4 regions of the Dactylosporangium sp. NPDC051484 genome follow, and region 4 is predicted to be linked to each of the others. Evidence: riboswitches for the same ligand, from Rfam matches in the RefSeq annotation. Region 4 holds a riboswitch; each other region holds the start of a gene.
The links. Region 4 has a riboswitch for cobalamin ahead of cobN (cobaltochelatase subunit CobN). Riboswitches for the same ligand answer to the same signal wherever they lie in the genome.
Positions count from the first base shown of each region.

Region 1: linked by a shared signal. The riboswitch ahead of AB0367_RS04490 (ribonucleoside-diphosphate reductase subunit alpha) and the one ahead of cobN (cobaltochelatase subunit CobN) in region 4 are both predicted to bind cobalamin.
Region 2: linked by a shared signal. The riboswitch ahead of AB0367_RS31820 (ABC transporter substrate-binding protein) and the one ahead of cobN (cobaltochelatase subunit CobN) in region 4 are both predicted to bind cobalamin.
Region 3: linked by a shared signal. The riboswitch ahead of AB0367_RS21150 (CbtB-domain containing protein) and the one ahead of cobN (cobaltochelatase subunit CobN) in region 4 are both predicted to bind cobalamin.

Region 1 is NZ_JBFAZX010000002.1:116,636-120,700, reverse strand. It holds gene AB0367_RS04505 (fumarylacetoacetate hydrolase family protein) at 1-5, shown strand, start outside; gene AB0367_RS04500 (amidohydrolase/deacetylase family metallohydrolase) at 75-1,238, shown strand; gene AB0367_RS04495 (aldolase/citrate lyase family protein) at 1,265-2,002, shown strand; cobalamin riboswitch at 2,144-2,356, shown strand; gene AB0367_RS04490 (ribonucleoside-diphosphate reductase subunit alpha) at 2,490-4,065, shown strand, end outside.
Region 2 is NZ_JBFAZX010000029.1:51,752-55,816, forward strand. It holds gene nikB (nickel ABC transporter permease) at 1-939, opposite strand, end outside; gene AB0367_RS31820 (ABC transporter substrate-binding protein) at 948-2,507, opposite strand; cobalamin riboswitch at 2,535-2,716, opposite strand; gene AB0367_RS31825 (MFS transporter) at 2,951-4,065, shown strand, end outside.
Region 3 is NZ_JBFAZX010000012.1:91,360-95,424, forward strand. It holds gene AB0367_RS21140 (DUF929 family protein) at 1-69, opposite strand, end outside; gene AB0367_RS21145 (cyclase family protein) at 280-1,104, shown strand; cobalamin riboswitch at 1,159-1,294, shown strand; gene AB0367_RS21150 (CbtB-domain containing protein) at 1,327-1,551, shown strand; gene AB0367_RS21155 (CbtA family protein) at 1,569-2,387, shown strand; gene AB0367_RS21160 (ferric iron reductase) at 2,374-3,015, opposite strand; gene AB0367_RS21165 (sigma-70 family RNA polymerase sigma factor) at 3,104-3,613, shown strand; gene AB0367_RS21170 (zf-HC2 domain-containing protein) at 3,610-4,065, shown strand, end outside.
Region 4 is NZ_JBFAZX010000003.1:195,544-199,608, reverse strand. It holds gene cobN (cobaltochelatase subunit CobN) at 1-1,786, opposite strand, end outside; cobalamin riboswitch at 1,847-1,973, opposite strand; gene AB0367_RS07225 (precorrin-3B synthase) at 2,052-3,185, shown strand; gene AB0367_RS07220 (precorrin-8X methylmutase) at 3,182-3,823, shown strand; gene AB0367_RS07215 (precorrin-2 C(20)-methyltransferase) at 3,820-4,065, shown strand, end outside.

The DNA.
Region 1 (4,065 bases), on a different contig from region 4:
GCTGATCGGCAAGCCACACGCATTGATTCATTACCTGTCCGCCACGGCAACGTGCGAACCCTGTGAGGTCCCCAGTGTCAGATCCAAGTCTGCTGAAGTTTGATCTCGTCCTTGCCGGTGGCACCGTTCTGGATCCCGCCTCCGGTACCAACACGCGTTGCGACGTCGCGATCAGCGGCACCCGGATCGCCGCGATCGGCCCGGACCTGGCGGCGCGGGGCGTACAGATTCTGGACTGCACAGGTTCGACCGTGGTGCCCGGTCTGGTCGAGGGGCACAGCCACATCTTCCAGCACGTGTCGAAGGTGGGCGCGCCGGCTGAGGAGGCCCACCTGCGTCGCGGCGTCGTCGCGGTGGCTGACGCGGGTACGGCGGGGGCCTCGACGTTCCCCGCGTTCCGCAAGCTGGTCGTCGAGGCCAACGACCTGCGCGTCGTGAACTTCCTCAACGTGTCGGTGCTCGGCCTCATCGACTTCCGCTTCGGCGAGCTGATGAACCCGGACACGCTCGTGGTCGAGGACGCTCTGGCGACCGCGGAGGAGAACCCGGATGTGGTGCGCGGCTTCAAGATCCGCCTCTCCGAGGATGTCGTCGGGCACCACTGGGAGGCGTTGCTCAAGAAGTCGATCGTCCTCGCCGAGCAGGCAAGGCTGCCGCTGATGGTGCACATCGGTGAGACCGAGGCGCCGCTGCCCGTGGTCCTGGACTTCCTGCGCCCCGGTGACGTCGTCGCGCACTGCTACACCGGCAAGCCGCACGGCATCCTCGACGGCGACGCCGTGCTGCCCCAGGTGCTCGCGGCGCGCGAGCGTGGCGTGCTGTTCGACTCGGCGCACGGCAAGAGCAACCTCAGCTTCGAGGTGGCCAGGCGCGCGATCAGCGCCGGCTTCCTGCCCGACATCCTCAGCTCGGACACCAGCGCCCGAAACTGGCGCGGCCCGGTCTTCGACCTGCTCACCAGCATCTCCAAGCTGGTGGCGCTCGGCGCGCCGTTCGAGGAGTGCATTCGTCGCGCGACGGTCACGCCCGCGGCCCTGCTCGGCCTGGACGCCGAGGGCTACGGCCGGCTCGAAGTCGGTGGCCGGGCGGACGTCACGGTGCTGACCGAGACGAGTGAGGTCGAGCTGCCAGACGCGGCCGGCAACTCCATCGTCGCGCCGCGCTTCGAGCCGGCCATCGTCATCCGCAACGGCGCCCGGGTGCAGACCGTCCCGTGGCGGGGCGGCGCTTCGGCATGACTTCGGTCCACGGACTCCGGCGTACCTTGAGGGCCGAACTGGCGGCCGGTCACCGCCTGGTCGGCACCTTCGTGAAGCTGGCCAACGCCGACGTCGTCGAAATGGCGGCGTACGCGGGATTCGACTTCGTCGTCGTCGACCTCGAACACTCGACGCTCGGCGAGGCCGACGCCATCGGCCTGGTTCGGCACGCCGAGGTCTGTGGCATACCGGCGCTGGTCCGCGTCCCGGCCGTCGAGCCGGCGCTGATCGCGCGGCTGCTGGAGAACGGGGCGGCCGGCATCCAGCTGTCGATGCTGCGCACCGCCGAGCAGGCGCGTCGCCTGGTGGCCGCGACGCGCTTCGCCCCGTCCGGTGAGCGATCGGTCAGCCTCGCCAACAGGGTGGCCGGTTTCGGCGCTACCTCACTGCGGGATTTCCTGCAGTCGGAGGCCGAGGCTCCGCCGATGCTGGTCGGTCAGATCGAGACCGCGATCGCCGAGCCATGGCCTGACGTGCTCCACGGCCTGGACGTGGCGTTCGTCGGCACCACCGACCTGTCGGTGAGCCTGGGCCTGCCCTCCAGCGACGAGCTGTCAGCACAGGTGGAGCGGGTGGCGTCGGCCGCGCGGGCGGCAGGGGCGGCCTTCGGCGGCTGGTCTGCGAGCGTGGACGCCGCCTCCGCGCAGGGACTGGCGGGGGCCGGGTACTTGATCGTCGGGTCGGACCTGCAGATCCTCGCGGCGGGCCTGCGGGCCGCGAGGTCCCCGGGGCACGGCAACTGACGGCGGCCAGGGCTTGCCTGGCCGCCGTTCGCCGCCGCATGCCACCACGGCGACCTCCACTCGGGCGTCACGCACGGTGATGCGACGCACGCGACACGCCGACACACGATCTGGTGTTCCTATTCTCAGCGAATCCCATATATGGTGTTGCCCGCAGCTGGTTCGCCCGTCCCGCCAGGACGGGCATCGCAAGAGGGAACCCGGTGTGAGTCCGGGACTGCCCCGCAGCGGTAAGTGGGAACGAAAGCCGTCATCGAGCACTGGGCCGCACGGTCTGGGAAGCGACGGCCGGTAGGCGACCGAGTCCGGTCATGCCCGCGAGTCCGAAGACCTGCCAGCGCACTGCGGGCCACATCGGCCCGCAGTGGTCGGAGACCGCGCGGGACGGTCGACGCCGACGCCAGATGACGGCGCATGCCGTGGTCCGGTGACGTCGTCCCCTGCGCGCCCGTCCGGAGTCGGCATACGGGTGACGAGGGGGACACACATGACGGTCACGCAGGACAAGGCCGCGCCCGGTCAGGGGGCGCCGGAGCAGCGGCGGCATGCTATGCAGGTCCGCAAGCGCAACGGCGACCTGGAGCCGGTCGACGTCAACAAGATCGTCAAGGCGGTCGAGCGGTGGGTCGGCGAGCTGGATGAGATCGACCCGCTGCGGGTGGCCACGAAGACGATCAGTGGCCTGTACGACGGCGCCACCACCGCCGAGCTGGACAAGCTGTCGATCCAGACCGCCGCCGAGCTCATCGGCGAGGAGCCGCAGTATTCCCGTCTCGCCGCCCGTCTCCTGGCCGCGTTCGTCGACAAGGAGGTCCGCGGGCAGGGCATCGCCAGCTTCAGCCAGTCGATCCGGTATGGCCACCAGCAGGGGCTGATCGGCGACGAGACGGCCGCGTTCGTGGCCCGCAACGCCCGCAAGTTCGACGACGCCGTCGACCTCGACGGGGACCTGCGTTTCGAGTACTTCGGCCTGCGCACGGTCGCCGACCGATACCTGCTGCGCCACCCCGAGACCCGGCTGGTCGTCGAGACGCCGCAGTACTGGCTGCTGCGCGTGGCGTGCGGGCTGTCGCAGACGCCGGCGGAGGCGATCGGCTTCTACCGGCTGATGTCCAGCCTGGCATACCTGCCGAGCTCGCCGACGCTGTTCAACTCGGGCACCCGGCACACCCAGATGTCCTCGTGCTTCCTGGTGGACTCGCCGCTCGACGAGCTGGACTCCATCTATGAGCGGTATCACCAGGTGGCGAAGCTGTCGAAGTTCTCCGGCGGCATCGGCATCTCGTGGTCGCGCGTGCGGGGGCGGGGCGCGCTCATCCGCGGTACCAATGGGAAATCCAACGGCATCGTGCCCTTCCTCAAGACCCTCGACGCCGGCGTCGCCGCGGTGAACCAGGGCGGGCGGCGCAAGGGCGCGGCGTGCGTCTACCTGGAGCCGTGGCACCCCGACATCGAGGAGTTCCTCGAGCTGCGTGACAACACCGGCGAGGAGTCCCGCCGCACCCACAACCTCAACCTGGCCAACTGGATCCCGGACGAGTTCATGCGCCGCGTCGAGGCCGACGCCGAGTGGTCGCTCATCGACCCGTCCGACGCCCCCGAGCTGCCCGACCTGTTCGGGGCCGAGTTCGACGAGGCGTACCGGGCGGCGGAGAAGCAGGCCGTGCGGACCGTCAAGGCCCGCGAGCTCTACGGCAAGATGATGCGCACCCTCGCGCAGACCGGCAACGGCTGGATGACGTTCAAGGACGCCTCCAACCGCCTGTCGAACCAGACCGGCAAGCCGGGCAACACCATCCACCTGTCGAACCTGTGCACCGAGATCGTCGAGGTCAACAGCGACGACGAGACCGCGGTGTGCAACCTCGGCTCGATCAACCTCGGCGCCCACGTCACCGCCGACGGCGTCGACTGGGAGCGGCTGCGCGAGACCGTCCGCACCGCCGTGGTCTTCCTCGACCGGGTCATCGACATCAACTACTACCCGTCGGCGCAGGCGGCCGCGTCCAACCCGCGCTGGCGGCCGGTCGGCCTCGGGCTGATGGGCCTGCAGGACGCGTTCT
Region 2 (4,065 bases), on a different contig from region 4:
CACCCGCACCCGAGGGTCGATCAGCCGGTAGCCGAGGTCGACGGCGAGGTTGATCAGGACGTACGCCAGGGCCATGGCGATGGCGAACGCCTGGATGACCGGGTAGTCACGCCCGGTGATGGAGTCCACGACGTACCGGCCGACACCCGGCCACGAGAACACGGTCTCCACCACCACGGCGCCGCCGAGCAGGCCTGACACGATGAGTCCGGCGTTGGTGCACACCGGCAGCAGCGCGTTGCGCAGCGCGTGCCGCAGCACGATCACCCGCCAGTGCAGCCCTTTGGCCTCGGCGGTCGCCACGTACGGCTGGGACAGCGCGTCGAGCAGGCTCGCCCGCAGTAACCGGGACACCCCGGCGGCCAGGCCGAGGCCCAGTGTGACGGCCGGCAGGACCAGGTGCGCCGGTGTGCCCCGCCCGTACGTCGGGAACCAGCCGAGGCCGACGGAGAACCCGTACATGAGCAGCAGCCCGAGCAGGAATCCCGGTACCGACACACCCAGCAGGGTCACCAGGCGGGCGACACGGTCGGCGACCCGGCCGTGCCACACCGCCCCGGCGATCCCGGCCGGTACCGCCACCACGACCATGACGACGAGTGCGGCACCGGCCAGTTCGAGCGTCGCCGGCAGCCGCATCCACAGCTCGTCGAGGACCGGGGCGCCGCTGCGCAGCGACGTACCGAGGTTCCCGGTGAGGATGCTGGTCAGCCAGCCCACGTACTGCACCGGGTACGGCTCGTCCAGGCCGAGGTCACGGCGCAGCGTGGCGAGGTCCTCCTGCAGGCGGCTGATGTCGGCGCCGGGCTCCACCATGGACAGCAGGATCGCGTGGCTCGGGTCACCGGGGATGAGCCGGATCATCGTGAACACCACGATCGAGATGCCCAGCAGTACCGGCACCGTCGCGGCAAGCCGCACGGCGACGTAGCGAAGCATCGGGCCGGTTACCGCGCCAGCCACATGCCAGGCAGGATCCGCCGCGACAGGTTCGGCTCCACGCCGCGCACCCGGGGCGCGTAGGCCGCACCCCACTGCGTCGAGGCGTACAGGTAGACCAGCGCGACATCGTCGAGCAGGATTCGCTGCGCCTGCTTGGCCAGTTCGGCCTGCTTCGCCGGGTCGAACTCGGTGCCGAGCTGGTCGATGAGCGCGTCGGCCTGCGGGTTGCTGTAGCCGCCGTAGTTGGACACGACGCCGGTGCGGTAGAACGAGCGCAGCTGTCCGGCGATGTCGCCGGTGGCCGAGCCGCACGAGCAGTACGTGGCGATCTCGAAGTTGCCGTCGAGCATCATCTGGTTGGAGGCGGTGGTCTCGACCGGGGCCAGCTCGGTGGAGATACCGACCTTCTTCCACTGGCTCTGCAAGGCGATCGCCAGGGGCTGGAACACGGTGTACGTCAGGATCTTGAAGTGCAGCCGGGTGCCGTCCTTCGCCCGTACCCCGTCCGGGCCGGGCGACCAGCCGGCGGCGTCGAGGATCGCCGCGGCCTTGGCGGCGTCGGTGGTCGTGCCGGAGTCCACGGCGTAGGGCAGCCCGGCGGGAAAGTGCCCGGTCGCCGCCTTGGCGTAGCCGTGGTTGAGCCCGTCCACCAGTTCCTTGCGGTCTGCCGCGAGATCGAGGGCCTGCCGGACCGCCTTGTCCCGCAACGCGGGGACCTTCGTCGTGTTCAGCCAGATGTTGCGGGTGGTCGGCGCCGGCGAGTACACGCTGAATTTCGTGCCGGACTTCTCGTACTGCAGGCGCTGATCGATCTCGACGTTGAACTCGGCGTCGGCGTCACCGGAGCGCAGCGCGAGCATCCGGGCCTGCGGGTCGGAGCCGAGCCGCGCCTCGATTCGCTTGAGCTTGATGCCGCCTTCGGGCTTGCCCCAGTAGTCCGGGTTCGCCTCGGCGACCAGCGTCTCCCCCGGCACGAACTGGACCGGCTTCATGAACCCGGTCAGGTCGGGGTCGCGGTTGAACTCGTCGCCGCGCCGGTCCGCCTCAGCGGCATTGTGAATGCCGTACGTGGTGAGCCGGAACGCCAGCCCGGGGTCGGGAGTCTTCGTCGTGATCCGCAGTGTGGTGGCGTCGGCCGCGGCGAACTCCATCGCGCCGAGGATCGACTTGGCGCGCGGGTTCTTCGCCTTGTGCCGCTCCAGGGACGCCTTGACCGCGGCGGCGTCGACCGGCGCCCCGCTCCAGAACCTCAGACCACTGTGGAGTGTGAACTCCCACACGGTGGGCTCGACGGTTCGCCATGACGTGGCCAGACCTGGCCGCAGGGTGGCGTCGTCGTTCTGCACGACCAGGGACTCGGCCAGGCCGTTCTCGAGGATCCGCTGCGCGTCGATGTGGACCGGATCGAGCGACCTCGGCATGTTGACCGTCAGGAACTTCAACGTCTGTTCGGCGGCGGGCTCGTCGGACGTCGCGACCGGATTGGCGCTGCCGCAACCGGCGAGCGCAAGGGACAGCACGGCGACCAGCGCCGCCGCCCGGAAAATGGACAGCATGCGGAACATCAGCCTTCCAGCACCTCGTGGACAGGGTGTACACGTGCGTGCCGTGGCCGGTCTCCTGGCTGACGGGAGGTGCGTCCCCGGCCGGCCTTCCCAGGCAGAACTGCCCAGTGACCCCACAAGGGTGGATGCCGGAGACTCCCGATCACAGTGGCGAGGGCCGCGCCGGCGTTCCACCGGACTTCCCGAGCACCACGACTCCGGCAGACTACGCAGAGGCCAACCGCACCGACAAGATCCGAATGAGGCATGCCACACTTGCCTGCGCCCGGCAGGTTATGGCCCCCACCGCCGCACCCTTGCCGGCTCCCGCCAGCAGGACCGGCACGTCATCCTGACACCTGTGGATGGAATTCGTGTTGCCGCCGGTCGCGTCGCCCCGTACGGTCTTGGCTCATGTTCTCGCCCAGTGACGTCTAGCCGTCAGGCTTCGACACGGATCCCCCATGGACAACCTCACGTCGACGCCGCCTCGATCCCTGTGGCGTCAGCACGACTTCCGGCTGCTGCTGGGAGGACGACTGGTCTCACAGCTGGGCGACTCGCTGCAGTTCCTCGCGCTGCCTCTGCTGGTCATCACGCTGACCGGGTCCTCGACGCAGGCGGGTGTCCTGCTCGGCCTGCAAACCGTGGTCTACCTCGTCTTCGGACTGCTGGCGGGCGCGCTGGCCGACCGCTGGGATCGCAAGGCCACGATGATCTGGTGCGAGATCGGGCGTGGCGTGCTGACCGCCACCATTGCCGTAGCCGCGGCGTTCGGCATGCTCGGCATGCCGCAGCTCTATGCCGTCGCGGTGCTGAACGGCGTGCTCAGCACCATGTTCGGGGCGGCGAACAGTTCGGCGTTGCCGAACATCGTCAGCAACCGCGACCTACCCGGCGCGCTGGGCGCGGCCGGGGCGATGTCCAACACGCTTCGCATCGTCGGCGGCTCCGTGGCGGGCATCGCCTTCGCCGTGAGCCGGATGCTCCCGTTCGCGTTCAACGCCGCTTCGTTCCTGGCGTCGGCCGTGTCCTTACGCGGCATCCGCGCCGACTTCCAGCAGGCACGGGCCACGACGCCGGCTTCGCCGCGCGCACTCGTGATCGACATCGGTCGCGGGCTGGCCTGGCTGTGGCGCAGACCGGTGATCCGGACGCTGGCGCTGCTCGATGCCGCAGACAGCCTGCGGTACGGCGCCGGCTACTTGCTGATCATCATGCTGGCCAGGCAACTGGACGCGAACCCCACCCAGGTCGGCATGGTGTTCACCGGCGCGGGCGCCGGCGCCCTGCTCGGCAGCCTGCTGGCACCCGCGCTCACCCGCCGGTTTCCGCTCGGGGCCCTGTCCGTCACGATGCTGTGGGTCGAGGCGACGGCCTTTCCGTTCTACGCGGTGGCGCGGACGTGGTGGCTGCTGCTGGTCGTGGCGTTCGTGGAGTCGGTGGTCTCGCCCGTCTACATGGTCGCCCTCGACTCCTATCGGCTCGCCGTCACCCCCGACGCCCTGCGCGGCCGAGTCACCAGCGCGATCGACACGCTCACCACCGGAGGCGCAGCGATGGGCACCATGGCCAGCGG
Region 3 (4,065 bases), on a different contig from region 4:
GGTCGCCCGCTCCTGGATCATTCGCATTCGGCGCGCGTATTCACGCGAGTCGCGTTGTCGTTTGGACACGCGGCCACCTTCCGGATCCGTCGGTCTTCCCTTAGTCGCACGCGGCACGGCGAAGGTTCCCCGATCTCGCGAAAGATCACCCGCCGGCGCGATCGTAGGCGAGCGGGCGCGCGCCGGGCCGGGCCGAAGGTCCCGGACGGGTGGCGCCGAAGGCCCTACAGTCGGCAGCGACATCGTCGTGCACGGATGCGAAGGGACGATTCGAGAACTATGCAGAGAAGACACCTGCTGGCGGCGGCCGGCGGAGCCGTCGCCGGCGCCGCCGGGCTCGCCGGGACCGCCTCGGCGGCCCCCGCCGGTGGCGCCGCGCTGCGGCCCGGCAAGACCCGCCTGATCAGCCTGTCGCACGTCAACGACCCGGCGAAGACGAACATCTACCCCGGCGACCCCGAGTTCACGCTGGAGACCATCGCCACGATCGAGAACGAGGGGTACTACCTGCAGTACGTCCGGGAGGGCGAGGCGACCGGCACGCACTGGGGCGCGCCCGGCCACTTCAACGCCGGCGAGCCGCTCGCCGACGAGCTCGACCCCAACGACCTGTTCCTGCCGGCGGTGAAGATCGACGTGCGGGACAAGTGCGCGCGCAACGCCGACTACGCGCTGACCGTCAACGACGTGAAGCAGTGGGAGCGCTGCCACGGCCGCATCCCCGACGAGTCCATGATCATCATGTGGACCGGCTGGGAGTACAAGTGGGGCACCCCGGCCTTCCCGAACCTCGACGCCGACGGCGTGCTGCACCAGCCCGGCTTCGCGCCGGAGACCGTGCAGTGGTTCATCGACACCGGCCGGATCGGCCACAACGGCGGCACCGGGATCGACACGTTCGGCCCCGACCTGGGCACCGACCCGGAGTACCGCGCCTCGCTGCTGGTGTACCGGCGGCACCGGGTCAGCCTGGAGATTCTCGCCGGGCTCGCGCGGTTCCCGGCGACGGGCGGGTCGGTGCTCTGCGGCGGGTTCATCAACCACAAGGGGTCGGGGTCCACGGCCCTCATCTTCGGAGTGATCCCGCCGGGCGTGCGTGTGTGAAGTGTGTGTGAATGGCCACGGGCCGGTGCCTACGGGTGCCGGCCCGATTGACGTAAGGAGCGCCCGACTCTTAGTGTCTGACGTGTGACGGGGTGAGGGAAGCTGGTGCAAGTCCAGCACGGTCGCGCCACTGTGAGCCGCCTCTCGCGGTGAGTCAGGATACTCCGCCGCCACGACTCCCCATCCACACGAGGGACGCACGATCCCTGAAGGAGGCCACAGATGAGCTCCATCTCCAGTGCCGAGACGCCCCAGGCGACCACGACCCCGCTGGTCCTGCCGATCTCCCGCTCGCTGTTCTGGCTGGGCGGCACCGCGCTGCTCGCCCTGCTGGTCTACTACTTCGTGGGCATCGACCAGGGCGCGGTGTCGATCTTCGGCAGCGACACCCACCTGCACGAGTTCGTGCACGACGGCCGCCACTTCCTCGGCTTCCCCTGCCACTGAGCAGGCTCCCGCCCACAATGGAAAAGCGACTCATCCTGCGCGGCCTGCTGGCCGGCGCAGTCGGTGGCGTGCTCGCGTTCGTCTTCGCCCGCATCCTCGCCGAGCCCCTGATCCAGCAGGCCATCGATTACGAGGATGGCCGCTCGCACGCCCTGGGTGAGGGGCACGAGCACGAGATCTTCAGCCGCGCCATCCAGGAGAACGTCGGCATCGGCGCGGCACTGATCCTCTTCGGCGTCGCGATGGGCGCCCTGTTCGCCGTCGCGTATGCGATCTGCCTCGGCCGGGTCGGGCGCATCCGGGCCCGGCCGCTCGCCCTGCTGGTGGCCGCGGCGGCGTTCACCGGGGTCTTCCTGGTGCCGTTCCTGAAGTACCCCACGAATCCGCCGGCGGTCGGCAACGACGCCACGATCGGGCTGCGCAGCTCGCTGTACCTCGTGCTGACCGGCGCCTCCGTGGTGCTCATGATCCTGGCGACCTGGCTCGGCCGCCGGCTGCAGCCGCGTTTCGGCACGTGGAACGCGGCCCTGCTGGCCGTCGGCGCCTACGCGCTCGCGATCGGCATCCTGTTCGTGCTGCTGCCGAACCTCGGTGACCTGGACGCCAACAAGGAGCTGGGCCAGTCGACCGAGACGCCCCCGCCGCTGCTCGACAGTAGCGGGAAGATCATCTTCCCGGGCTTCCCGGCCGACCTGCTCTACGAGTTCCGCCTGTACGCGGCCGGCGCTCAATTGCTGATGTGGACCGCGATCGGGCTCGTCTTCGGCGCGTCCGCCGAACGCCTGCTGGAGCGGCCGCGGGTCGCGGAGCGCCCGGTGGCGGTCACGCCGGCCTGAGCACGCAGTCGCCGCACGTGCCGCCGCCGGGGATGCGGTAGTACAGGCAGCAACTACGACGGCGTAGCGACCTCTGCCCGGCGCTTGCTTGCCCGACGATCGCCATGCCGGCCAGTGGCGGCCTGCCCAGCAGGTCCGCCACTGCCGGCCACGCGCCCTCCGGCAGCTGCCCGGCCGCCCCGCCGAGCGCGGACGCGACGTTGCCCCACAGCACCCGCGGCGAGAGCCGGAACCGCGCCCGGAACACCTCCAGCAGCGGGGCCACCAGGCCGAGCACCGCCACGTCGAACAGGTCCGCGGCCGGGCGCGCCTCGACCGCCAGCGCGGCGACCGGCAGTGGCCCGCCAGGCACCGGCCGCCACCACAGGTCGGCCGGCGTCACCCCGCGGATCGTCCCGTGCAGGGACTCCGCCAGCAGCGGCGACACGAGCCGCGACGCGTACCCGAGGAACAGCACGGACGCGACCACGCGCTCCGGCACGGCGTCCTCGGCGAGCCCGTACATCGCGACCAGCCCCTGCCGCGACACCGCCACCCGCTCCGCCAGCACGCCGGGCTCCAGCAGCTCGGCGAACGGGCGCCAGCCGGCCCCGGCCTCGTGGTCCTCCCAGACGAAGTACGGGTTCACGCCCGTACCCTATCGGCTGCGGTTTGGTTGAACCCTGAACCGTCTCGTGGTGTAGACCCGTGTGGGGAGGCTGTCGAGAGGGGCTGTGGTGACGCGCGACGAGGAGCTCATGACCGCGCTGTACACCGAGCATTACGGTGTGTTGCTCGCCTTCGTCTCGCGGTACGAACGGGACCGCCACCGCGCCGAGGACCTCGTGCAGGACACGCTCCTGCGCGCGTGGCGGCACATCGAGCGCATCGACGTCACGCGGGACACGACCCGGGCGTACCTGCTCACCATCGCCCGCAACGTGGTCAGCAACGCGTGGCGGGCCGACCAGCGCCGTCCGAGGCTCGTCAGCGACCCCGACGCGGTCGCCGCCGTCGCCGACCCCGGCAACGTCGACGAGCTGGTCGAGGGCTGGCTCATCCGCGCCGCGCTCGAGCGCCTCTCCGCCGAGCACCGCGAGGTGATCAGGTCGGTCTACTACGACGGCCGCACCGTCGCCGACACCGCCAAACGGCTGGCGGTACCGGAGGGCACCGTCAAGTCGCGCGCGTACTACGCGGTCCGCGCGCTGCGTGTGGTGTTCGAGGAGATGGGAGTGCTTCGGTGAGCGCCGGGCACGAAGCGGTTCGCGGGCTGCTCGGGGCATACGTCCTCGGCGGCCTCGACGACGCCGAGGCGGCCACGCTCGACGCGCACCTCTCCACGTGCGCCGAGTGCCGGGCCGAGGTGGAGCGGCTGGCGACGGTACCGGAGCTGCTGCAACGCCTGCCGCCGGGCCCGGCGGCGCCGCTCGCGTCCCCCTCGCGCGCCGGCCTGGACGCCCTCCTGCGCCGGGCCCGCCCCCGCCGCCTCCCGGTCGTCGCGCTGGCCATCGCCTGCGTCGTGCTGGCCCTGGTCGCGCTCGTCCTGGCGGTGCGCCCCGTCCGCCCGCAGCGGCCGCAGGCCCTGGCGTCGGCGAGCGCCCCGGAGGGCACGGTGGTCCCGATCGTGGCTGCGGAGGGCAGCGGCCTGTCTGGCCGGGCGACCCTGGTCCCGCGCCAGTGGGGCGTGTCGGTGTTG
Region 4 (4,065 bases):
CGTCGAGCAGCTGCTCCAGGCGGGCGATGTCGCCGTAGGTGTCGGCGCGGGCCATCGGCGGCACCAGGTGGTCCACGAGCGTGGCGTGCGCGCGGCGCTTGGCCTGGGTGCCCTCGCCCGGGTCGTTGACCAGGAACGGGTAGATCAGCGGCAGGTTGCCCAGCGCCGCGTCGGCGCCGCACGCGGCGGACATGCCGACGGTCTTGCCCGGCAGCCACTCGAGGTTGCCGTGCTTGCCGACGTGCACGACGGCGTGCGCCGCGAAACCGGCCTCGGACGAGTCCGCGAGCCAGCGGTACGCGGCCAGGTAGTGGTGGCTCGGCGGCAGGTCGGGGTCGTGGTAGATGGCGACCGGGTTCTCGCCGAAGCCGCGCGGCGGCTGGACCATGACGACGACGTTGCCGCGGCGCAGGGCGGCCAGGACGATGTCGCCGGTGGCAGGGTCGACGAACAGCTCGCCGGGGGCCGGGCCCCAGTGCCGCTCGATCCCGGCGCGCAGGTCCTCGGGGAGGGTGGCGAACCAGGCGGCATACCGCTCGGCGGAGATGCGCACCGGATTGCCCCGCAGCTGCTCCTCGGTCAGCCAGTTGACGTCCTGGCCGCCCGCGGCGATGAGCTCGTGGATGAGCGCGTCGCCGTCGGCGGGGAAGCCCTCCCCCAGGTCGTACCCCTGCCGCGCCATCGCCTCGAGCAGCCGCACGACGCTGGCCGGCGTGTCCAGCCCGACGGCGTTGCCGATGCGCGAGTGCTTCGTCGGATACGCGCTGAGCATGATCACGACGCGCTTGTCCGCGGCGGCCAGGCCGCGCAGGCGGGCGTGCGCGACGGCGATCCCGGCGACGCGGCCGGCGCGCTCGGGGTCCGCGACGTAGACGGTGAGGCCGTCCTCGTCGATCTCCTTGAACGAGAACGGCACCGTGATGAGCCGCCCGTCGAACTCGGGGATCGCCACCTGGGTCGCGGTGTCCAGCGGCGAGAGCCCGTCGTCGTTGGCATCCCAGCCGTCGCGGCTGCTGGTCAGGCACAGGCCCTGCAGGATCGGCACGTCGAGGGCGGCGAGCGCGCCGACGTCCCACGCCTCGTCCTCGCCGCCGGCCTGGGCGTCGGCCGGGCGGGTGCCGCCGGCCGCGAGCACGGTCACCACCAGCGCGTCGGCCCGCCGCAGCGTGTCGAGCAGTTCTGGCGGGGCGGTGCGCAGCGAGGCGGCGAAGACCGGCAACGCGCGGGCGCCCTCGGCCTCGATCGCCTCGCAGAGGCGCTCGACGAACGCGGTGTTTCCGGCCACGTGGTGCGCGCGGTAGTAGACGACCGCGACCGTCGGGCCGTCCGGCTCGGGGCCGCCGGCTGGAGTTGGACGGCCCGAGCGCTCCAGCACACCCCAGGCCGGGGTCTCCACCGGCGCGGCGAAGCCGTGGCCGGTCAGCAGGACGGTGTCGCAGAGGAACCGGTGCAGCTCGGCGAGGTTGGCCGGGCCGCCGAAGGCGAGGTAGGCGTGGGCCTGCGCGGCGAGGCCGGCCGGCACCGTGGAGTGGCTCATCAGCTCGGCGTCGGGGGCCTGCTCGCCGCCGAGGATCACCACGGGCAGGCCGGTGGCCAGGAGCGTGTCGAGGCCGTCCTGCCAGTCGCGGTACGCGCCGAGGAAGCGCACGACGACGAGTTCGGCGCCGGCGGCGAGACCGGGCAGGTCCTCGACCGTGGTCCGGGCGGGGTTGGCCAGCCGGTAGTCCGCGCCACTGGCACGGGCGCTGAGCAGGTCGGTGTCGGACGTCGACAGCAGCAGGATCACGCCGGGGTCCTCCCTCGGGGTCCGCGCCCCAAGTCGGTCGGGATTGGGTCCGGCGGCGGAGAGTCTCCTGACTCCCGGATCGGCGCTCGCCCCAGGCCTTCCCGGACATATCCGGTGGCCTTCGTCGCTGGAGGCTTGCTCCCCGGTCACAGTGGCGGGACCGCCCCGGATTCACACCGGGTTCCTCCACACGTCGCCGTTGTACAGCAGGCCCAACTCTGCGCGACGAGCCTGCGCCGCGTCAAGCGCAGGTAGTATCCGGCGCGTGCAGGCTGCCAGCGAACGTGACGCCCCCGACAGGTGCCCGGGCGCCGTGCAGGTGCACGAGGCCGCCGACGGCGGGCTCGCGCGCATCCGCCTGCCCGGCGGGCGGCTCACCGCCGCGCAGCTGGAGGTGCTGCGCGCGGCCGCCGCCGAGCTGGGAGACCCGGCGCTGGAGCTCACCTCGCGCGGCAACGTGCAGGTCAGGGCGCTGCGGCCCGGCACGGAGCACGAGCTCGGAGCCCGGCTGACCGACGCCGGCCTGCTGCCCTCGGCGACGCACGAACGAGTGCGCAACATCATCGCCAGCCCGCTGAGCGGCCTCGACGGGCGCGGCGAGCTGGACGTGCGGCCGGTCGTGCGCGAGTTCGACGCGCGGCTGTGCGCCACGCCGGAGCTGGCCGGGCTGCCGGGCCGGTTCCTGGCCACGATCGACGACGGCCGCGGCGACGTGACCCCACTGCTCGGCGACGTGGGGCTGCACGGCTCGCGGCTGGTCCTGGGCGGCACCCCGACCAGCGCCTCCGGTGGGGCGCAGCTGCTGGTCCGGGCCGCCCTGGCCTTCCTGGCGGAGCGGGCCGCGCAGGGCTCCCGGGCCTGGCGGCTCGCGGAGCTCGAGGACGGCCCGGCGCGGGTCGCGGCCCGGCTGGGCGCCGCGGTCACGGCCGACGGGACCAACCGTGCGAATGCCGTTAAACCGGGGCTGATCGCCCAGCCCGGCGGGGGCGCCGCCGTGGTCGTGGTCGCGCCGCTCGGGCTACTCACGGGCGCCCAGTCGGCGGCGCTCGCGGGCGCGGCGAACGAGATGATCGTCACGCCCTGGCGGACCGTCGTCGTTCCCGCGGTACCGATGGAAGAAGCTGACCCGACCGTTGCCGGACTGGCCGCCACCGGGCTCACCGCCGACCCCGCCTCGCCGTGGGCCGGGGTCACGGCGTGCGCCGGGCGGCCGGGCTGTGCCAAGGCGCTCGCCGACGTCCGCTCGGACGCACGGGCCGCCGTGGCCGCCGCCGGCGTGCGGGAGCCCGGCGCGGTGCCGGTGCACTGGGTCGGCTGCGAACGGCGCTGCGGCGCGCCGAGAGGAAGGCACGTGGAGATGCTGGCGACGCCCGGCGGGTACCGGAGCGCGGTCGTATGACGCAGCACAGTGACCTGACGGCGGAGTACGTCCGCGACGGCGCCGAGATCTACCGGCGCTCGTTCGCCACGATCCGGGCCGAGGCCGACCTGTCCGCGCTGCCCGCCGACGTGGCGCAGGTGACGGTCCGCATGATCCACGCCTGCGGCATGGTCGACCTGCCCGCCGACGTCGGCTACTCCCCCGGCGTCGTCGTGGCCGCGCGCGCGGCGCTGCGGGGCGGGGCACCGATCCTGTGCGACGCCGAGATGGTCGCGTCCGGCGTGACCCGCGCGCGGCTGCCCCGCGACAACGACGTGGTGTGCACGCTGCGCGATCCGGCCGTACCGGAGCTGGCGCAGCGGCTCGGCACCACGCGCAGCGCGGCGGCCCTCGAACTCTGGCGGGGCCGCATCGACGGCGCCGTCGTCGCCATCGGCAACGCGCCCACCGCCCTGTTCCGGCTGCTCGAACTGATCGGCGAGGGTGCGGGCACCCCGGCCGCGGTGCTGGGCATCCCGGTCGGGTTCATCGGCGCCGCCGAGTCGAAGGCGGCCCTGGCCGGCTCCGGGCTGGAACACCTGGTGGTGCACGGCCGCCGGGGCGGCAGCGCGATGACGGCCGCCGCCGTCAACGCGATCGCGGACGAGAAGGAATGACCACGGTGGACAGCGGCAGGCTCTTCGGTATCGGTCTGGGTCCCGGCGACCCGGAGCTCGTGACGGTCAAGGCCGCCCGGCTCATCGCCGCCGCGCCGGTCGTCGCGTACCACAGCGCCCGCCACGGGCGCAGCATCGCCCGCTCGATCGCCGCGCCCTACCTGCGCGCGGACCAGATCGAGGAGGCCCTCGTCTACCCGGTGACGACCGAGGACACGCCCGACTACCGCGGCGTGATCGAG